Regions from separate parts of the Xenorhabdus poinarii G6 genome, predicted to be linked through region 3. Evidence: predicted binding sites of a transcription regulator. Region 3 holds the regulator's gene; each other region holds the start of a gene.

Region 1 (7,562 bases), 1.5 Mb from region 3:
CCACTAAACGGAAAACATGCTCTTCTTCATTTTCGTTTTCAACTTTTACCCATGCCCCAAAAAAGACTTTTCCTTCTTGTCGCGGATCCGGATCGACAATTTGCAGAACATCCAGACGCTTAGATAAAAAGCGTACTCGACGGTCAATCTCTCTTAACCTTTTTTTACCATAAGTATATTCTGCGTTCTCTGAACGATCCCCTAAAGCAGCGGCCTCTGAAACGGCCTGAGTCACCTTAGGGCGTTCAACTTTCCAAAGATATTTCAATTCCTGATCAAGCGCATGCCAGCCTTCTCGGGTAATATAGTGACTTTTGGCCATGAAAAAACTCACTTGAAAGAAGAGGATTAATGGGGGAGTACTATATCTCAACCCTATCCTAACCCATAAGATATTCGATGAATTCTGTCGCAACGTGACCGAAATAGCGTACTAAACTGGAAATTATCGCGCTCAGCACGTATAAATGAAGCCAGTTTGAACCATGCCGATACTATTTCAGATGAAATTTGATCTTATCCGGCTCTGTCTGGCGATATTTCAGGATATCGACAGACATCAAGAAAGTTGAAGAAAAACAGACCATGAATGAATCTTTAAGTCGAATCATTGCCGGTGAGCTACAGGCTCAACCGCAGCAAGTCCTATCCGCTATTACTCTGCTCGATGAGGGAAATACCGTTCCCTTTATCGCCCGTTACCGTAAAGAGGCGACCGGTGGTCTGGACGATACACAGCTCCGCCAGCTCGAAAGCCGCCTCAGTTATCTGCGTGAACTGTCCAACCGCCGTCAGACGATTCTGAAATCGATTGAGGAACAGGGCAAATTAACCGCTGAGCTTGCCGGGGCGATTAACGCCACGCTGAGCAAAACTGAATTGGAAGATCTGTACTTACCTTATAAACCTAAACGTCGTACCCGGGGACAAACTGCGATTGAAGCCGGGCTGGCGCCGCTGGCGGATCTCTTGTGGCAAGATCCGCAACATGTGCCAGAGCAGGCAGCGGCTGACTATGTCGATGCAGATAAAGGCGTGGCAGATACCAAAGCCGCCTTAGATGGGGCCCGTTATATCCTGATGGAGCGTTTCGCCGAAGATGCGGCTTTGCTGGCGAAAGTGCGTGAATACCTGTGGAAAAATGCGCACCTGGTTGCAAAAGTTATCGAAGGCAAAGAGGAAGTCGGTGCCAAGTTCAGTGACTATTTCGATCATCATGAAGCCATTGCGACTGTCCCTTCCCATCGTGCCCTTGCCATGTTCCGTGGCCGCAATGAAGGTATCCTGCAACTGTCTTTGAATGCCGATCCTCAGTATGAAGAAGCACCAACCGAAAGCTACTGCGAACAAATTATTACGGATCACCTTAATTTGCGCCTGAACAATGCACCGGCTGATAGCTGGCGCAAAACCGTGGTGAGCTGGACATGGCGAATCAAAGTGCTGCTGCATCTGGAAACCGAACTGATGGGCACACTGCGCGAGAAAGCGGAAGATGAGGCGATCAATGTATTCGCCCGGAATCTGAATGACCTGCTGATGGCGGCACCGGCGGGTATGCGCGCAACAATGGGACTGGATCCTGGTTTGCGTACCGGGGTTAAAGTCGCTGTTGTTGATGCAACGGGTAAACTGATTGCCACCGACACCATTTACCCGCATACCGGACAAGAAAACAAAGCAGCGCAAACTGTCGCGACACTGTGTACCAAACATCAGGTGGAACTGGTCGCCATTGGCAATGGCACTGCCTCCCGTGAAACTGAGCGTTTCTTTGCCAACATCCAGAAACAGTATCCTGACGTCACCGCACAGAAAGTCGTCGTCAGCGAGGCCGGTGCTTCTGTCTACTCCGCTTCTGAATTAGCCGCACAGGAATTCCCTGATCTGGATGTTTCCCTGCGCGGCGCGGTGTCCATCGCTCGCCGTCTGCAAGATCCGCTGGCTGAACTGGTGAAAATCGAACCTAAATCCATCGGGGTGGGGCAATATCAGCATGATGTCAGCCAGATCCAACTGGCCAAAAAACTGGACAACGTGGTTGAGGACTGTGTAAACAGTGTCGGCGTTGACCTGAACACGGCCTCTGTCGCCCTGCTGACCCGTGTGGCAGGTCTGAGCCGTTCCGTCGCCCAAAATATTGTGAACTGGCGTGATGAAAACGGCCGTTTCAACAACCGTAACGAACTGCTGAAAGTACATCGTCTGGGGCCGAAAGCCTTCCTGCAATGTGCTGGCTTCCTGCGCATCAATCAGGGTGATAATCCGCTGGATGCATCAACAGTTCACCCAGAAGCCTATCCTGTCGTTGAAAAGATCCTGACCACAACTGAACAGACGCTGCCTGAACTGATGGGGAATCCTGCCAGCCTGCGTAGTTTGAGCGCACAGGATTTCACCACCGAGAAATTCGGTATCCCGACCGTCACCGATATTCTGAAAGAGCTGGAAAAACCGGGGCGCGATCCACGTCCTGAATTCAAGACTGCCGCATTTACCGATGGTGTTGAAACCCTGAACGACCTGCAAACAGGGATGATTCTGGAAGGCACGGTGACGAACGTGACTAACTTCGGTGCCTTTGTCGATATCGGTGTTCATCAGGATGGTCTGGTTCATATCTCCTCACTGTCTGACCGCTTTATTGAAAATCCACATACCGTGGTCAAAACAGGCGACATCGTGAAAGTGAAAGTGATGGATGTTGACCTTCACCGCAAGCGTATTGCACTGACCATGCGTCTTGATGAGCAACCGGGTGAAACTCAGGTACGCCGGGCTTCTCAAGGTGGTCACCGGCAGGACCGCAATGATCAGAACCGCCATAATCGCAACAATCATGATAAAAACAATCATGGTAAAAACCGCCCTCATTCGCGTTCAGGTTCTACGCCTTTAGCAAACAGCGCCATGAGTGATGCACTAGCAGCAGCCTTTAGTAAAAAACGGTAACAAAAACGTTAAGCGGTTGTTTACCTGAATCCTATCCTGAACTGGTTCCATGGAGCCAGTTCAGAGACCTTCTCAGTGATTAAACATCACTCAATATATTTTTAATTAAATAAATAATTGATTACACCAAAAAGATATTTTTATTTATTGCTGGCATGCCAAATTAAAATAAGTGATAACACCTGCCTCTTTTCATTAATATTTCGTATCATTCATTTCGCAATAAATCCCATCATCATGGGAAACTTATTGAATAATAAAAAATATAAATCACGCATAACATCATCATGTTCTTATACCTATGGGCTTCATGTTTACAGAAATACAGGTATAGAATGCATTGACACTGTTGAGGAAAAACCATGAAAAAATATGTCCAAAGCAGTTTAGATTTACTCAGTCATATACGTTTCTTCAGCCTTTCTACACTCAATCCCGATGCGAACTCAGTCTGGTCATCGACCCTATTTTATATCCCGAAATACAATCCACTGACGCTAATCTGGTATTCAAAGTTAGATACCCAACATTCGAAAGCATTATGTATCAATCCCCGTGTCAGCGGGACAATCTACAGTAGTCAGAGCATGCCTGATTCGTCGCTGGATCTGGTTGGTTCTCAATTTATTGGTCAAGCCCGCCAAGTCCCTGATGATCAAATAAAAGCAACCTATGACTACTTTTTCTTAAAAACTTACCCTGATCCCGTTATCAGAAAGCAAAAAGCACGCCCTATCAGTGACTATAAAGGCCATGCCATCCGCCGTTTCTATGAGCTGAAAATTGAGGCGTGGTGGGTTTACGACTCAGATGCCTGGCGCCAACATCAAGATGATCAGCGTATGCAAGTTCCCTTGAGTGAATTACGTTCTCTCCTTGAAGATCAATAAAAAATCAACAAGCTCTGCTAGTTCTTGGCAGAGCTTATCAACAAAGAAATCTGCCAAACATTAAGCACGCCCGCACGCGATTTATTTTCAACAAAGTCGTCATTAATTTGATTAATATCAAATTGCTCCAGCATTATTCCGTATAAATAACCCGTATTACAGTTGCATATTGTTATCATTACCAATTAAAATCCAGCGTCACTACTGAACTTTTTTCTTGTGGATTTCACTTTATAGAGGATAATAATTCTTATAATCACTTATTTTTTCAGTTTTAATGGAGTGTTATATGGTTATTACGCCAGAACGTCGGTACAAAATTCTGGGGTTTTCTCCCCAAATTAGCCCCGCTTATCGGCAAAAATTACTGTCACTTGGCATGTTGCCGGGCTCAACATTTCGGGTCATTCGCACTGCGCCATTGGGTGATCCAATACAAATCGAAACTCGCAGAGTCAATCTTACTCTTCGTCAACAAGACTTAGCATTTCTCATGTTGCATGAAGATCTGGGCGCATAACGGATTGAATCAAGGTAATTCAGAACAACCCTCGTCCATCTGGTTGTCTCACTAGAGTACGAAAATCGCTTCCTGATTGGCAGAAAGTATAATGAAACAATTAACTATAGGTCTGATCGGTAATCCTAATGCCGGAAAAACGACACTTTTCAACCAGCTTACCGGCTCCCGACAACGCGTAGGAAACTGGGCTGGCGTTACGGTTGAACGCAAAACGGGTCACTTTACCACCCCTGACCATAACGTCGAGCTTGTAGACCTCCCGGGGACTTACTCGCTCACTACCATTTCTGAACAAACGTCCATTGATGAACAGATTGCCTGCCACTATATCCTCAGTGGCGAAGCCGATATGTTGATCAATGTTGTTGATGCGTCGAATCTGGAACGTAACCTTTATCTTTCACTGCAATTGCTTGAATTGGGCATTCCCTGCATTGTTGCACTGAACATGCTGGATATTGCTCAGAGTCAACGTATTGAGATTGATATTGCCGCGCTGGAAAAACGGCTCGGCTGTCCGGTTATTCCGCTGGTTTCCACTCGTGCCACAGGCATAGATGCACTGAAAAACGCGATCGACGCTGACTCCCCCCCGTCCTTACCAGGGCTTAACCGCTTACAGGTGAATTATCCTGCTGCATTATTGCAAGAAATTTCCTGTCTTTCCGGCCAAATCACGGGGAAATTCACGCCACAACAGCGCCGCTGGCTGGCTTTGCAAGTGCTGGAAGGCGATATTTATGGCCGTGAGATCTCTGGCCTGACACACGAACAGCTAGCGGAAAGTAAAGCGCGTCTGCAAGAACAACAGATGGAAGAACCTGACCTCATCATTGCAGGTTCGCGCTATCAGGCAATCAGTGAAATTTGTCAGACCGTCATGGATACCCGCACCGCCATGCCAAATAAACTGACTCAAGTCTTAGATCGCGTGATCCTTAACCGCTGGTTAGGCGTGCCGATCTTCCTGTTTGCCATGTACCTGATGTTTGTGCTCGCCATCAATATCGGGGGCGCCTTACAACCCATCTTTGAAGGGGTTTCTGCGGCCATTTTTATCGATGGGGTGCAATGGCTCGGTTATACTCTCCATTTCCCGCATTGGTTAACCGTGTTCCTTGCTCAAGGCATTGGTGGGGGCATCAACACAGTACTGCCACTGGTTCCCCAAATCGGCATGATGTATCTGTTCCTCTCCTTTCTGGAAGACTCCGGCTATATGGCGCGGGCAGCGTTTGTCATGGACAGACTGATGCAGGCAATGGGATTACCGGGTAAATCCTTCGTGCCTCTGATTGTTGGCTTTGGGTGTAACGTGCCTGCTGTCATGGGGTCGAGAACCCTTGACGCCCCTCGTGAACGCCTGATTACGATCATGATGGCCCCGTTTATGTCCTGCGGGGCAAGGTTGGCCATCTTTGCAGTCTTTGCTGCGGCTTTCTTCGGCAAAAACGGAGCAAGCCTCGTTTTCTCCCTGTATATATTGGGCATTACCGTTGCTATTCTGACCGGATTGTTGCTCAAATATACGCTCATGCGTGGTGAAGCATCGCCGTTTGTGATGGAGCTGCCGGTCTATCATGTTCCTCATGCCAAAACCTTGCTGCTCCAGACATGGCAACGGCTGAAAGGCTTTGTGATACGGGCAGGTAAAGTGATTGTTGCGGCGAGTATGTTGATTGGCGCCCTGAACAGTTTTTCCTTCTCCGGTAAGACCGTAGACAACATCAACGAATCAGCGTTAGCTTCCGTCAGTCAAGTACTCACACCGGTATTGCAACCCCTTGGCGTTCATTCTGACAACTGGCAAGCAACGGTCGGGCTTATCACCGGCGCCATGGCAAAAGAGGTGGTGGTAGGAACCCTAAATACCCTCTATACCGCAGAAAATATTACGCAAGCGCCATTCAATCCCGATGAATTTAATCTGTTGGATGAATTAAAAGGCGCTGTCGCGGAAACATGGGACAGCCTGAAAGAAACCTTTACCTTAAGTGCACTTTCTAACCCGATTGAGGCCAGCAAAGGTGATGGTGATATGGATCGCGGCTCGATGGGCACCATGAGTGCCAAATTTGGCTCTGCGATTTCCGCTTACAGCTACCTGATATTCGTGCTGCTGTATGTACCTTGCGTTTCCGTCATGGGAGCCATTGCCCGAGAAACCAGCCGTGGCTGGATGACATTCTCCATTCTGTGGGGGTTAAACGTCGCTTATTCCCTGTCCGCGCTGTTTTACCAAATCGCCACGTTTTCAGCACATCCACAAAGCAGCCTGATCACCATTTCCGCTGTGGTTCTGTTTAACATACTGGTTTTTATCGGCTTACGCCGTGCACGTAGCAGAGTGACCATGACGTTTACTAACAGTGCTAACCGTGGTTGCGAATGCTCAAAAGGCAACTGCCATTAGACGAGGGATCCTAAATGATTGACCTGCTGAAAATCAGAGATGCGGTTGCCCTTAATGGGCGGACTGATGCGAGATCATTGAGCCATCAGTTTTCAGTACCGTTGCCAATGGTAGAAGCCATACTCAAACAGCTTGTCATGATGGGTAAACTGGAGGAAGTAGATACTTCCTCCTGCCTCAGCGGGGGCTGCAAGCAGTGCCCGGAAACACAAAAATGTGATACCAAAGTGTACCAGCTCGCCGTAAAAACGTAAGGAATCGCTCCGTTGTTGAGACTCAATGCCAATAAGGCGCTATCCCGTATTAACCGGGTTTTGTTCAAGAGGAGAACTCAGTACCTGGCCTCATCATCCCCGCTTAGGCCACTTAATGTCACAAAAACACCGTTCTCCCAATAACGCGACTACGAGCTCAATCAAGGCGATTGCAGCCAGAACCAGAATAAAAAGAGGTTTTCCCGCATCAACTAATATCCATCCACCGATCAACGGAAATCCAAATATACCCGCAAAATAGGCGACAACAAACCAGGTGAGGACGGCATGGCGATCCTCAAGAGGAGAATCATTTACTGCCCATGTTTGAATGACAGGATAGACTAATCCATACCCTATTCCTGTCAACATGGCCGCAACAATCTGGAACACAGGATGAACGGGTATACCTAACAAGGATAAAAGGCCAATGATTAAGCATGACATCAACACAATCATCAGAGGAATACGGGGTACTATCGATAAATATCGTGCCAACAAAAGACGCGATACGACCGCAGTCGCCGCAT
Region 2 (7,562 bases), 1.4 Mb from region 3:
TATAACATTAAGCCAGCCAAATTATGTCTTGGCGAATTTCCCGGATTTACTCCCAACTATTGGATTTTCCACGTTGAAACAACAATCCACTTTCAAAAGACAGGAAGCGTAATAAAATGAATGACCCCACTGTAATGAAATTAAACTCCCAAAAACCTATTGTATTCAGCGGTGCACAACCCTCCGGTGAATTAACCATCGGTAACTATCTGGGGGCATTGCGTCAGTGGGTTAAAATGCAAGATGAATATGATTGCATCTACTGCATCGTTAACCAGCATGCCATTACCGTTCGCCAGGATCCCGATGAACTCAAAAAACGCACGCTGGATACACTAGCACTTTATCTTGCCTGTGGTATTGATCCAAAGAAAAGCACCATTTTTGTTCAGTCACATGTTCCGCAACATACTCAATTGAGTTGGGTGCTGAACTGCTACACTTATTTTGGCGAACTCAGTCGCATGACTCAATTCAAGGATAAATCAGCCCGTTATGCAGAAAATATCAATGCCGGTCTGTTTGATTATCCTGTTCTAATGGCGGCTGATATTTTGCTTTACCAGGCTAATCAAATCCCCGTGGGAAGTGACCAAAAACAGCATCTTGAACTGACCCGTGATTTAGCACTGCGCTTTAATGCCTTATACGGTGATATTTTCACTGTGCCGGAACCATTCATTCCGCAAGGCGGTGCCCGCGTGATGTCATTGCAAGATCCGAATAAGAAAATGTCAAAGTCAGATGATAACCGCAATAACGTGATTGCCCTGCTAGAAGATCCAAAATCTGTCGCCAAGAAAATTAAACGAGCAGTTACTGATTCCGAAGAACCACCTCGTGTACGTTATGATCTGGAAAACAAACCGGGTGTTTCCAATTTGCTGGATATTCTTGCCGGTGTCACAGGTAAAACAATACCTGAACTGGAAGCTGAGTTTGAAGGCAAAATGTATGGCCATTTGAAGGGCGCAGTTGCCGATGCAGTATGTGAAATGCTGGCAGGTTTACAAGAGCGTTTCCATCATTTCCGTCATGACGAAATTCTGCTTAACCAAATAATGGCAGAAGGTGCCGTTAAAGCACAAGCTCGTGCTCAGGCAACTCTGGATAAGGTCTACGAGGCTGTTGGCTTTATTGCTTATCCGTAATCGTCTTATGTGCATGCCAAGGGGTTGGTAATGATACCCTTTGGCATATGAATTAAAAATTTCATTTTTTATCATCCACGCCAAGAATAAAACCTATTTTTTAACTAAAATAATTATCAGTAAATAAATTATTTTCCTAATAAACGACGATTAAAATCTTCTATTTTTCCATACAATATCCGCTTTTGCATCGTCAGATTCCAGCTAGCAGATAACCCTGCAGCCCCCATTAAACGTTGGTATTGCTTCTCATCAAATGGGCTATGGAAAGCGATGGAAATGGCATCCTTAACAGAAACATCACTATTTCGACTTAATAATTTCAATGGATCAGCAGCACTGACAAAACCCTGAGAGATGACCCGATATAACCAGCCACAATATCCTTTATCTTGCATAATGGCCGAAAAGTTCGCAATTCCAGTAATAAGATTAAGTTTGTAGCAAGGAGAACGAGGCTGTGTCACCTGAATCATTGCTTCTCCCCATTGGAAAATATCCCCAATGTAAACATTCTCTTCTGTCATCCCCTCCGTTGATATATTTTCACCAAAAAAGGGAGAATAAAATAATTCAGTTAACTCAGTAAATTGCCTTTTCCAAAATAGATAATGTTCTCTCGGATAATGACAAAGCGCACGATCAGGGCCACCATGAAAACGGATTTCGGCTTGTTCATCACCTTCCAGCCCAAGAGAGGTCAGATACAATCGACCATCCACCACCAGTTTATTGATTGCACTAAAATCCAGTGTTCCTAACGACGATATCTTACCTCTATATATTTGTGGGTAATACATCCTCTAACTTCCTCTCAATGATCGATTGAAAATGGACGCGTACTTACCAAACATAATAACCAAGATAATGAAAAAAATGCCGGTCAACATCATGACCAGCATACTTATAAAAATAATGACTTGAATTACTTTATTTTTTCTTCATAACGTCTTGCTGCTTCGTCCCAGTTGACGACATTCCAAAACGCTTTGATATAGTCAGGGCGCCGATTCTGATATTTCAGGTAATAAGCATGTTCCCATACATCCAAACCTACAATCGGGTAACCAGAAGCTCCCGCGATTTCTTCCCCCATCAGTGGGCTATCCTGATTCGCTGTTGAAACAACAGCAAGTTTGCCATTATCTTTCAGCACCAGCCATGCCCAACCAGAACCAAAACGGGTAGCTGCCGCCTGCTCAAATTTTTCTTTGAAGCTGTCAACGCTCCCAAAATCACGCTCAATGGCCGCTTTCAACGCACCATCCAATACTGTACCCAGTTTTAATCCTTTCCAAAACAGGCTGTGGTTTGAATGACCACCTGCATTGTTACGAATAAAAGTACGTTTATCTGCTGGAATTTTATCGAGTTGCTGGACGAGATCATCAATATCCAGTTTGCTTAATTCGGGGAAAGCTTCCAGTGCGGTATTGGTGTTAGTGACATACGTCTGATGGTGTTTAGTATGATGAATTTCCATCGTCGGTTTATCGAAATGAGGCTCTAACGCGTCATAAGCGTAAGGTAAAGAAGGCAGTGAATAGCTCATATCATATCTCCAGTTGTTTAGAATATATAAAGCTCACACCTTGTGAACAACACGCTTATTATAGTGAATTAAACAATAATGAAAATGATTATCAATTCCATATATTAACTATGGTTTCCTAATATAGTCTCACGTTGTACTCTCCTATTAAACAGAAAGACCTGCTAATGTCGATTTTATGAAATATTTAACAGCTAATAGAGCAGATTTCCTTATTTAATTTTAATAAATAACGCCAAACTCAATGATCATGCTATGAAATTCATTCTCTTTAATTGCGTGATCTTCCGCGCAAAAAAGAAACAAAAATGCTTTTTACACTTTAGTTAACCTTGTTTTGACATAGTATTAACAACTGCAAGGAGATAAAAATATGACTCACATAATTAAGCATCTTATTCCCACTGATATTGCAGATACGGCCCTGATAAACAAACAACAGTACCTACAAGATTACCAATGGTCATTACAAGACCCCGAAGGATTCTGGAGGGAAAAAGGCAAAATAGTTGATTGGATCAGACCCTATACCAAGGTCAAAAATACCGCTTTCGATCCTGGGCATATCAACATCCGCTGGTTTGAAGATGGTACTCTTAACTTAAGTGCCAACTGTCTTGATCGCCATTTGCAAGAGCGTGGTGATCAAACTGCCATTATATGGGAGGGCGATAATCCGACAGAATCCCGACATGTTACGTATCGCGAATTACATCATGACGTCTGCCAATTCACGAATGTGCTGAAAAAACTGGGGGTTAAAAAAGGCGATGTCGTTGCTATCTATATGCCAATGGTGCCAGAAGCGGCCGTTGCAATGTTGGCCTGTACTCGTCTTGGCGCAATCCATTCCGTGATCTTTGGTGGCTTCTCTCCAGATGCTATTGCCGGCAGAGTGATTGATTCAAATAGCAAACTCATTATTACTGCGGATGAAGGTTTGCGGGCCGGTCGGACAATTCCATTGAAAAAAAATGTCGATGAGGCTCTGAGTAATCCAGATATTACTAGCGTGACAAATGTAGTTGTTTTCAGGCGAACCGGAAATATCAGTAGCTGGAATAATGACCGTGACTTATGGTGGCACGAATTGGTAGAAAGTGTGGGTGCCGAATGCCCGGTTGAAGAGATGAATGCCGAAGATCCATTATTCATTCTTTATACTTCAGGCTCTACCGGTAAACCTAAAGGCGTTCTGCATACGACTGGTGGTTATTTGGTCTACGCATCTTTAACGTTCAAATACACATTTGATTATCGCCCCGGAGAAATTTATTGGTGTACCGCCGATATAGGTTGGGTCACCGGGCATAGTTATCTGCTCTATGGGCCACTATCCTGTGGTGCCACGACCTTAATGTTTGAAGGTGTACCTAATTACCCCGATGTCAATCGTCTCTGTCAGGTGGTCGACAAGCACAAAGTGAACATTCTCTATACTGCACCAACCGCTATCAGGGCATTAATGGCCGAAGGTGATAAGGCAATAGAAGGAACTAAACGCACATCATTACGCATTATGGGTTCTGTTGGTGAGCCCATTAATCCAGAAGCATGGGAATGGTATTACCAAAAAATAGGTAATAGTAAATGCCCTATCGTAGATACCTGGTGGCAAACGGAAACGGGTGGATTCATGATTACGCCATTACCGGGAGCGACCGATCTCAAAGCAGGTTCTGCCACACTACCATTTTTTGGTGTCACTCCCGCATTGGTCGATAATTCAGGTGAAATTTTAGAGGGAGAGTGTGAAGGCAACCTTGTTATCACGGATTCCTGGCCAGCGCAGGCTCGAACACTGTATGGCGATCATGAGCGCTTTGAACAAACCTATTTTTCCACGTTTAAAGGTATGTATTTCAGTGGCGATGGCGCTAGACGTGATGAAGATGGCTATTACTGGATAACAGGGCGAGTTGATGATGTTCTGAATATTTCAGGCCATCGTTTGGGAACCGCAGAAATTGAGTCGGCTTTGGTTTCATATCCCAAAATAGCTGAAGCCGCCGTCGTGGGTATCCCTCATCATATCAAAGGCCAAGCTATTTACGCTTATGTCACGCTTATTCATGGTGAAGAACCTTCTCCTGAACTGTACACCGAAGTCAGAAATTGGGTTCGTAAAGAAATCGGGCCAATTGCAACTCCCGATATTCTTCACTGGACAGATTCTCTGCCCAAAACACGTTCAGGAAAAATCATGCGACGTATTTTGCGCAAAATTGCTTCTGGAGATACCAGTAACTTAGGAGATACCTCAACTCTAGCCGATCCGGGGGTGGTGGAAAAATTACTGGAAGAAAAACAATCAATCAATATGCCGTAAGACCATGTTGTAGAACATGAGGCCGCCGCAAGGCGGCTTGAATAACGTATCACCGAAAGCACTGAGCTATGCAAGGAGGTGGCTAATCGTCATGAATTCCGTCGGATACGGCTATCCACTCATTATATAGCTTAAGGTGTTCCGTTTAAAATCAACAAGGAGATACACCAATGAGTGATGACATTTATCAAAAGATTGAAAATAATCCCCGCTTTAAGGCGTTAGTGAAGAAGCGAGGGCGTTTTGCCTGGCTATTGTCCATCATGATGTTAGTGCTTTATGTTGGTTTTATTTTCCTGATTGCTTTTGTTCCTGAATGGCTTGGAACACAACTTCATGAAAACACCACGATCACGCTGGGAATCCCTGTTGGGATCGGGATCATTTTTATTTCTTTCCTATTAACAGGCATTTATGTAGTGAGGGCGAATGGTGAATTTGATCGTCTGACGTCAACGCTTCTTAATGAGGTGGGAAAATGAAAAAAATCCTATTACTTCTCTTTTTCTCCCTCTTTCCTTTACTCACTCAAGCAAATGCCATTTCAGGTCATGTAGAAAAACAACCTTTGAATATTCAGGCAATAGTCATGTTCCTGTTATTCGTTGGCTTCACTCTGGGTATCACTTATTGGGCTTCAAAACGGACGATTTCACGCTCAGATTATTATACCGCTGGTGGGCGCATTACAGGGTTTCAGAACGGAATGGCAATAGCAGGTGACTATATGTCCGCAGCCTCTTTTCTGGGAATTTCAGCGCTGGTTTATACCTCCGGTTATGATGGTTTGATCTATTCCATTGGTTTCCTTGTGGGCTGGCCAATTATTCTCTTTCTGATTGCCGAGAGATTAAGAAACTTAGGGCGTTACACTTTTGCTGATGTCGTTTCTTATCGACTGAAACAGGGTCCAATCCGTACCTTATCCGCAATAGGATCACTGGTTGTTGTGGCGTTATACCTGATAGCTCAGATGGTGGGAGCAGGAAAACTTATCGAACTATTATTTGGGTTGAATTATTACGTCGCAGTTATTCTAGTTGGTATTTTAATGGTGCTTTATGTGTTGTTTGGTGGGATGCTGGCAACAACATGGGTTCAGATTATTAAAGCTATTCTGCTATTAGCAGGGGCAACATTTATGGCGTTGATCGTGATGAAAGCCGTTAATTTTAACTTTCATACCCTGTTTAAAGAGGCTATAGCTGTACACTCGCTTGGGCCAGCCATCATGAGTCCCGGAGGGTTAGTTTCTGATCCTATCTCAGCACTCTCTTTAGGATTGGCATTAATGTTCGGTACTGCGGGATTACCCCATATTATCATGCGTTTTTTTACTGTCAGTGATGCAAAAGAAGCCCGTAAGAGTGTTTTCTATGCAACCGGGTTTATCGGTTATTTTTATATTCTGACGTTTATTATCGGATTTGGTGCCATTTTATTGGTCAGTGCTAATCCCTCATTCAAAGATGCGACAGGAGCCTTAATCGGTGGTACAAATATGGCCGCAGTCCATCTGGCAAGTGCCGTTGGCGGCGATTTTTTCCTTGGTTTTATCTCTGCGGTTGCCTTTGCCACTATTTTAGCTGTCGTAGCAGGATTAACATTAGCTGGCGCTTCAGCAGTATCCCATGATCTCTATGCAAATGTGCTTAAAAAGGGACAAGCTCATGAACGGGACGAGTTAAAAATCTCCAAAATTACGGTCGTTATTCTGGGATTAGTGGCTATTGGTCTGGGAATATTGTTCGAAAAGCAAAATATTGCTTTTATGGTTGGTTTAGCATTCTCCATCGCTGCGAGTTGTAATTTCCCTATTATTTTATTGTCAATGTACTGGAATAAGCTGACCACACGCGGAGCGCTGGCTGGTGGATGGTTAGGATTACTAACAGCGGTTATATTAATGATCCTGGGGCCGACAATTTGGGTCAGTATTCTTGGTCATGAAAAACCGATTTATCCTTATGAATATCCAGCACTATTTTCTATGTTTGTCGCCTTTGTTGGCGCTTGGTTGTTTTCAATTACAGACACATCAGAACAAGGAGCACAGGAAAGGGTCATGTTTCGTGAGCAGTTTATTTGTTCACAAACAGGGATTGGAATTGGGCAGGGAAAAGCACATTAATTTAAAGTGGCTTTTCTAAAATGTTAAATCAAATTCTCCCCAACGCAAAAAAGCCATCCGGTGACGGATGGCTTCTCTGACTAATGAATGTCTGGCAGTGTCCTACTCTCACATGGGGAGACCCCACACTACCATCGGCGCTACGGCGTTTCACTGCTGAGTTCGGCATGGGGTCAGGTGGGACCACCGCGCTATTGCCGCCAGACAAATCCGGTTTTCAATCTCGAACAAGCTGTTTCTCTCTGAAACTTTCTCTCTGCCCCACTAAAACACCTTCGGTGTTGTCAGGTTAAGCCTCTCGGTTCATTAGTACTGGTTAGCTCAACGTATCGCTACGCTTACACACCCAGCCTATCCACGTCTTCGTCTTAAACGTTCCTTCAGGACCCTTTAAGGGTC
Region 3 (7,562 bases):
TCTGTTCGCTATCGTGTTGCAACTTTTTGCGCTGGCATCCCCTTTATTATTTGAGAATATCATCGATAAAGTGCTGGTCGGGCGGAGTGTTTCCAGCCTGCACGTTCTCGGTATCGCCATGCTGGCACTGGCATTAGCGGAGCCTTTGTATGGTTTTATGCGTAATACGGTGTTCGGGCATATGGCGAGCCAAATCAATTCTGAGCTTTCCGGCCGCCTGTATCGCCATCTTGTGGGATTACCCCTGCCCTATTTCAAACAACGACAAACAGGGCAGATTATTGCCAGAGTCAGGGAAATGGCGCATATCCGCCAATTTTTGACCGGCTCTACCCTCATGCTGCTGCTTGATCTGATTTTTATCCTGCTGTTTTTGGGGGTGATGTTTCATTATTCCACCCTGCTAACAGGGATCGTGATCAGTTCACTGGTGCTCTATTTTTTACTCTGGCTGACTGTCGGGCCGATGATTCGAAGCAAAGTAGAAAAAGAGTATGAAGCTGATGCCAATGCCACCAGTTTCCTGACCGAAGCGGTTACCGGGATTGAAACCATCAAGACCACTGCAACTGAAAAACGTTTTTTGCATCAATGGCAGAAGGTATTGAGTCAACAGTTAATCCGACGTTTTACCGCCCAAAAAAGCGGGCTGGCGGCTGGGCAAGGGATTGAGCTGATCCAAAAAATGGTGGCCGCGCTGCTACTGTGGTGGGGCGTCCGGGCAGTGCTGAAAGGCGATTTATCCCCCGGTGAACTCATTGCGTTTAATATGCTGGCCGGACACGTGACTCAACCGATCCTGCGGTTGGCGCAAGTCTGGCAAGATTTCCAGCATACCCTGATCGCCCTGCGCCGGGTGGGAGATATCCTTGATGAGCCGATGGAAAACAGTCAACAGGGGCTGGTCTCCTCACCGGAACTGGCTGGCCAAATTGAATTCAGAAATATTCGCTTTCGCTATCATGCTGATACCCCCGAAGTCCTGGCGAACCTGTCACTGGAGATTAAGGCCGGTGAATTTATTGGTATTACGGGGCCATCGGGTTCTGGCAAAAGCACATTGACACGCTTGTTGCAACGCCTCTATGTCCCGCAACACGGTCAGGTATTGGTGGATGGCATGGATCTGGCGATCGCTGATCCCGTATCACTGCGCCGCCATATGAGTGTCGTCTTACAAGAAAGTATTCTGTTCTCCGGCAGTATTGCGGACAATATCCGCCTGTGTAAGCCTAATGCCAGTGATGAGGAAATCCATAAGGCCGCGACCCTGGCCGGGGCGATGGATTTTATCCAGGCATTTCCTCATCAATTTGCGCATCAGGTGGGTGAAAAAGGCGGTAATCTTTCTGGCGGGCAGCGACAGCGGATTGCATTGGCAAGGGCATTGCTCAGTGATCCCAAGATTCTGATCCTGGATGAAGCCACCTCTGCACTGGATTATGAATCTGAGGCCGCCATCATGAGCAATATGGATGAAATATGTCGTCATCGAACGGTCATCTGTATCGCTCACCGGCTGAATACCCTCCGCCATGCCGATAAGATTTTTGTGTTAGATCTGGGGAAAATCGCTGAATCCGGCTCACACGATGCCCTGATACAACAAAAAGGGTTATATGCACAACTTTGGCATCAACAAACGACCTAAGGTTACTCTATTGATTATCACTTGGTGATTATTATTGCTATAAAAAAGTCATCCATTAAAGACAAGAGGCGGGTTTCATCTTAAAATTAATTTCATCATTCAAGTCATACCGCATGACAAGGTGTTCTTAAGGAAGAGAATATAACCATGAAACAAGTCTCTGTTATCGCGTTAGTTTTTTCGCATACCTCGGTCACGTCGGTTGCCATGCCGATCGAAATTCTCACTATCGCCGCTAATACTATTGGCGGCGCTGCCCCCCATGTCAGCATTATCTCTCCACCCCATCAGGAAAACAGAAATCATACGAATAACCTGTTGATGGGCTCTACACGCTTCCCCCATAGCACCCTCGCTGCTTCCCTGGATTGCGGACAACAACCCGATATGATTCTGGTCGGTTCACTGGGCTTTCCGGAATGGGAAACGCGACATTGCACGCCAGAAATCATTGCATGGATTCAGGCGATGGATGAAAAACGCATTCCGATCGTTTCAATATGCTCAGGCACGTTTATCCTTGCCCAAGCAGGATTATTAAACAACGGCGCCACCATTCACCCTCATTTTTTCCCCGAATTCAAAAAACGCTTCCCCCATATTCCTCTCTATACCGACAAAAAAATTATCAGCGATAACCACCGATTCTGTATCTCCAGTGCTTATGGCTGCGGAAGCTGTATGTTAAATATCATTGAGTTGGTATACGGACAATATGCCAGAGAACAATGTACAAAATTTTTGTTAGATGAAAATGACAGCACAGCCCTGTTTGATTCCGCCGGCTTCACCCCTTATCGCCAGCACGCCGATGCGCTGATCCACAAACTGCAAGATTGGATGCATACGTTTCCCTCTGAAATTTTATCTGTCGCTGATTTAGCCAATAAAATTCATCTTTGCGAACGCCAGATGAAACGCCGTTTTAAGATCGCTACAGGCAAAACCCCGATCCAATATATCCAGCAAATCCGCCTGTCACAGGCAAAACACTGGCTGGAAAAATCCCAAAAATCCATTGAAGAGATCAGCCATGAAGTCGGTTATGAAGATACCCGCTATTTCAGGGAGTTGTTCAAACGCTGTCATGGATTAACACCAAAAGAGTATCGTCAAAAATATCATCACTCTTCCCTTTTTCTGCCCAATGCCATTGGCTATCCCTCGGAAAAACCAGACTAGCCAGTAGCGGCACGCGTCCAGCTAAGGTATTATTGCCGGCTATATTGTTGGTACACGCCCATTATCAATTGAATTTATGGCAAAAGAACAAACTGATCGCACCACACTGGATTTGTTCGCAGATGAACGCAGGCCAGGGCGACCGAAAACAAATCCGCTGTCCAGGGATGAGCAGCTTAGAATCAATAAACGCAACCAGTTGCGGCGAGATAAGGTAAAAGGACTGCGTCGAGTGGAACTTAAACTGAATGAAGAGGCCGTCGACATACTTAATCATCTGGCAAAACAGCGTAATATCAGCCGCAGTGAATTGATTGAGCAAATGCTGGTAGCCCAACTGGCAGAAAAAAATCATCCTGCCAATTAACGGCATTTATTCAACGGCAATAAAGCGATGTCACCACACAAATTTGACAGATTTGTCATTGATGTTTGGTCAGAATAACGCTTTTCATGTGACTAAAACTGACATTTTTCTAGCTGATTTCAGCGTGATGTGTATGGATTTAATACACGAATAAAACAAGAGGTTAACCCATTTTATGGCAATAATAGGTATATTCTTCGGCAGCGATACCGGCAACACAGAGAACATCGCCAAAATGATCCAAGAAAAATTGGGTGGTGCTGATGTTGCTGAAGTCCACGATATTGCCAAAAGCAGCAAAGAAGACATTGACGCTTTCGATATCCTGCTGCTTGGCATCCCAACCTGGTATTACGGCGAAGCCCAATGTGACTGGGATGATTTTTTCCCAACACTGGGAGAGATTGATTTCGACGGAAAACTGGTTGCTTTGTTCGGCTGTGGTGATCAGGAAGATTATGCAGAATACTTCTGTGATGCCATGGGCACTATCCGCGATATTATTGAGCCTAATGGCGCAATTATTGTAGGGCACTGGCCAACCGAAGGATATCACTTTGAAGCCTCGAAGGGCATGGCCGATGACACCCACTTTATTGGTCTGGCTATTGATGAAGATCGCCAACCAGAATTGACAGATGAACGCGTTGAAGCCTGGGTACAACAAATTAAGGCTGAAATGAGTCTGTCAGCCATCCTGGATGCATAATAAAGAGAATAATACCCTTTCAAGCGGGATTATTCTTGCATAATGTGTCATGATTCCGGAATAGGTATGGTTTTCATTTTGACTATCCATGCCTATAATCAACTGCGTGAAAACAGAATCATGATTCCCTCACGATACCCCCAAGTATCATAAGTTCACTTAACCCTAGTTACAGGACTGAATCCGCATGACCGACAACAATAAAGCATTGAAAAATGCTGGACTTAAAGTCACACTTCCACGTTTGAAAATTCTGGAAGTGCTACAGGACCCAGAATGCCATCATGTCAGTGCGGAGGATCTCTACAAAAAACTGATTGATATCGGTGAAGAGATTGGCCTCGCCACTGTCTATCGCGTGTTGAACCAGTTCGATGATGCCGGCATTGTCACACGCCACAATTTTGAAGGCGGTAAATCGGTTTTTGAACTCACTCAGCAACATCACCATGACCACCTGATTTGTCTCGATTGCGGGAAGGTCATTGAATTTAATGACGAGTTTATTGAAGAACGCCAGAGAAACATCGCTGAGCGTTATGGCATTAAACTTTCAAACCACAGTCTTTATTTATATGGTCACTGCGCCGCTGGTGATTGCCGCAAAGATAGCGCATTTCATGATGAAAAAGCAGGATAATTCTACTCAGGTGTTTAATTTCATCTGAATAAGCTTCTGCCGATTAGCTTAAGCTAGTCGGCAAGTCGCTTTAAGCACGATTAGATTAGCCAACGATGAGATAGCCACACCGCACTACTGATAAAAAAAGCGTGAAAATAATCACGCTTTTTGGTGTACAGGTTAAGTAAACAGCGTCACATTATCCTTGTGAGATTTTTGCCCAGGTATCACGCAGACCAACGGTGCGGTTAAAGACCAAACGATCAGCACTTGAGAGGCGACTGTCAGCGCAGAAATAACCTTCACGTTCAAACTGGTAAGTTTTTTCTGGTAACGCATTGACCAGACCCGGTTCGACAAATCCCTTACGGATCATCAGCGACGCTGGATTAATCGTGGATAAGAAATCATCCTCCGCTCCCGGATTTGCTACGCTGAACAGGCGGTCATACAGGTAGAATTCTGCCGGAACACCGTAGGCAGCGCTGACCCAGTGAATCACCCCTTTCACCTTGCGGCCATCAGCGGGATCTTTGTTCAGCGTCTGTTCGTCATACTGGCAATAAATTGTTGTGATATTGCCTTGCGCATCTTTTTCAACACGCTCAGCTTTAATCACATAAGCATTGCGCAGACGTACCTCTTTGCCCAGCACCAGACGCTTGTATTGACGATTCGCTTCTTCACGGAAATCCGCGCGATCAATATACAGTTCACGACTGAACGGCACTTCACGGCTGCCCATTTCCGGTTTATTCGGATGGTTAGGCATCGTCAGGATCACTTCACCTTCCGGCATATTCTCGATCACCAGTTTCACCGGATCAAGAACCGCCATAGCACGGGGCGCATTTTCATTCAGGTCATCGCGAATGCAGGATTCCAGCGCGGCCATTTCAACATTGTTGTCCTGTTTCGTCACTCCAATGCGGCGACAAAATTCACGGATAGATGCCGCTGTATAACCACGACGACGCAATCCAGAAATAGTTGGCATACGTGGGTCATCCCAGCCATCAACGATATTCTCGGTCACCAGCTGGTTAAGTTTACGCTTTGACATCACCGTATATTCCAGATTCAGGCGAGAAAACTCGTACTGACGTGGGTGGCAATCAATCGTAATGTTATCCAATACCCAATCGTACAAACGACGGTTATCCTGAAATTCCAGTGTACAGATGGAATGGGTGATCCCTTCCAGTGCATCGGAAATACAGTGGGTGAAATCGTACATCGGATAGATACACCACTTATGACCTGATTGGTGATGCTCTGCAAATTTGATGCGGTAAATAACCGGATCACGCATGACGATGAACGGTGAGGACATATCAATTTTGGCCCGCAGACACGCTTTACCTTCAGCAAACTCACCGGCTCGCATTTTTTCAAATAAAGCCAGGTTTTCTTCTACGCTGCGATCCCGATATGGGCTGTTTTTACCTGGCTCTTTCAATGTACCGCGATATGCACGGATCTCGTCAGGACACAGCTCATCGACATACGCTAATCCTTTATTGATTAACTCAATCGCGTATTGATACAGGGTATCGAAATAATCAGAAGAGTAGCGAATATTCCCACTCCACTGGAAACCCAACCACTGGACGTCAGTTTTAATCGATTCAACGTATTCGATATCTTCTTTTACCGGGTTTGTATCATCAAAACGTAGGTTGCATTGTCCCTGATAGTCTTGAGCGATGCCGAAATTCAAGCAGATCGACTTGGCATGGCCGATATGCAGATAACCGTTAGGTTCAGGTGGAAAGCGGGTATGTACGGATGTATGTTTACCCGTTGCCAGATCTTCGTCAATAATCTGACGAATAAAGTTTGTCGGGCGGGCATCAGCCTCACTCATCATTTTTTCCTCAATGCAAAAATCGCTTTAACATAACCTTCTATAATCTAATAAGCTGAACCGAGAAACAATACTTTGTTAGTGGGATTCAGGGGAAATGTGGGGAAGCGATAGCGGAATGGCTGAAAATACCCCACAACATTTAAGCTGGTAGCGATTCATACCATTAATTTCAGTGCGTCAACGGTGGCCGTTGAACCGCCGCAGACAATAACCAACACATTGTTATAACCGCTGATCGGGATTTTTTTGCCGTACAGGACAGCAAGTGAAGCACCACAGGCAGGTTCGACCAGCGTGCGGTGATCGTCCAGAAATGACAAGCTGGCGTCCACAGCCTCGCGATCAGTCACGCGCACCGGCACAACCGGTCTTTCTTGTGCCACTTCAAAGGCTCGCTGACAGACCTGACTCGCCCCTAGCGTGGTCGCCACCCCCGTCAGAACCGGCACTTCCGTTAACCGACCCGCATCCAGGGAGGCGAAATAAGAGGCCATGCCCTCCGTCTCAACCGCATAAACAGGCACATCCTTAAGACCATGACGACGTAATCCTTCATCAACCCCGGCCAGCAACCCGCCGCCACCCACGGAGAGGATAACGGCATCCGGCCGTACGCCTTCGGCCACCACTTCATCAATCATAGCGGCATGGCCGTACCAGAGAAGGGGATCGTCGAAAGGATGCAAGAAAGCGTCCTCCTCCGTCAGCAGGGACAGCGCCAGTTCATTGGCTTCCGACCACATTTTCCCGTGCACAATGACCTCTGCCCCTTCCTGTTTCAGTAAATGCCTGACACGTTCAGCCGTGGTTTCTGGCACCACGACAATCACCGGGACACCGAGCTGACGTCCTGCATAGGCGACAGCCAGACCGGCATTCCCCCCGGAAGAGGAGATGAAGCGACGCGCTCCATTTGCCTTATGGCGCTCGCAGGCATGACCAATCCCGCGAATTTTAAAAGAGCCAGAGGGTTGTAAGGCTTCCATTTTCAGCCAAACACGCGTGCCGTTCAGTTGACCCAATGGCAGGGACTCTAGTAATGGGGTACGGATACTCAGGAAGCCGTTAGCCGTCACTGCCCGCGCAAACGGGTATGGCATTGAGTTGGTATCTCTTTTCATGGGATCTCCGGGTTGAGGCAGCAACAATTAGCGGCCAGCG

What was found. Region 3 encodes Fur, which represses iron uptake genes when iron is present. Its sites were predicted from a motif close to ATAATAATGAGAACNACTATCAA; they were not measured.
Region 1: feoA (ferrous iron transporter A) is a predicted target of Fur. The motif match lies at 4,080-4,102, and genes of this name have one in related genera.
Region 2: sodA (superoxide dismutase [Mn]) is a predicted target of Fur. The motif match lies at 2,776-2,798, and genes of this name have one in related genera.

What each region holds. Positions count from the first base shown of each region.
Region 1 is NZ_FO704551.1:141,426-148,987, reverse strand. It holds gene greB (transcription elongation factor GreB) at 1-322, opposite strand, end outside; gene XPG1_RS00630 (Tex family protein) at 586-2,952, shown strand; gene XPG1_RS00625 (hypothetical protein) at 3,315-3,842, shown strand; gene feoA (ferrous iron transporter A) at 4,132-4,362, shown strand; gene feoB (Fe(2+) transporter permease subunit FeoB) at 4,454-6,778, shown strand; gene XPG1_RS00610 (FeoC-like transcriptional regulator) at 6,793-7,032, shown strand; gene XPG1_RS00605 (MFS transporter) at 7,126-7,562, opposite strand, start outside.
Region 2 is NZ_FO704551.1:43,433-50,994, reverse strand. It holds gene XPG1_RS00205 (phosphoglycolate phosphatase) at 1-112, shown strand, start outside; gene trpS (tryptophan--tRNA ligase) at 117-1,151, shown strand; gene yiiM (6-hydroxyaminopurine reductase) at 1,280-1,951, opposite strand; gene sodA (superoxide dismutase [Mn]) at 2,077-2,703, opposite strand; gene acs (acetate--CoA ligase) at 3,077-5,032, shown strand; gene XPG1_RS00180 (DUF485 domain-containing protein) at 5,203-5,514, shown strand; gene actP (cation/acetate symporter ActP) at 5,511-7,163, shown strand; rRNA gene rrf (5S ribosomal RNA) at 7,253-7,368, opposite strand; rRNA gene XPG1_RS00165 (23S ribosomal RNA) at 7,449-7,562, opposite strand, start outside.
Region 3 is NZ_FO704551.1:2,334,119-2,341,680, forward strand. It holds gene XPG1_RS10745 (type I secretion system permease/ATPase) at 1-1,651, shown strand, start outside; gene XPG1_RS10750 (GlxA family transcriptional regulator) at 1,799-2,833, shown strand; gene ybfE (LexA regulated protein) at 2,910-3,200, shown strand; gene fldA (flavodoxin FldA) at 3,376-3,909, shown strand; gene fur (ferric iron uptake transcriptional regulator) at 4,097-4,549, shown strand; gene glnS (glutamine--tRNA ligase) at 4,731-6,398, opposite strand; gene XPG1_RS10775 (pyridoxal-phosphate dependent enzyme) at 6,557-7,522, opposite strand; gene XPG1_RS10780 (helix-turn-helix transcriptional regulator) at 7,550-7,562, opposite strand, start outside.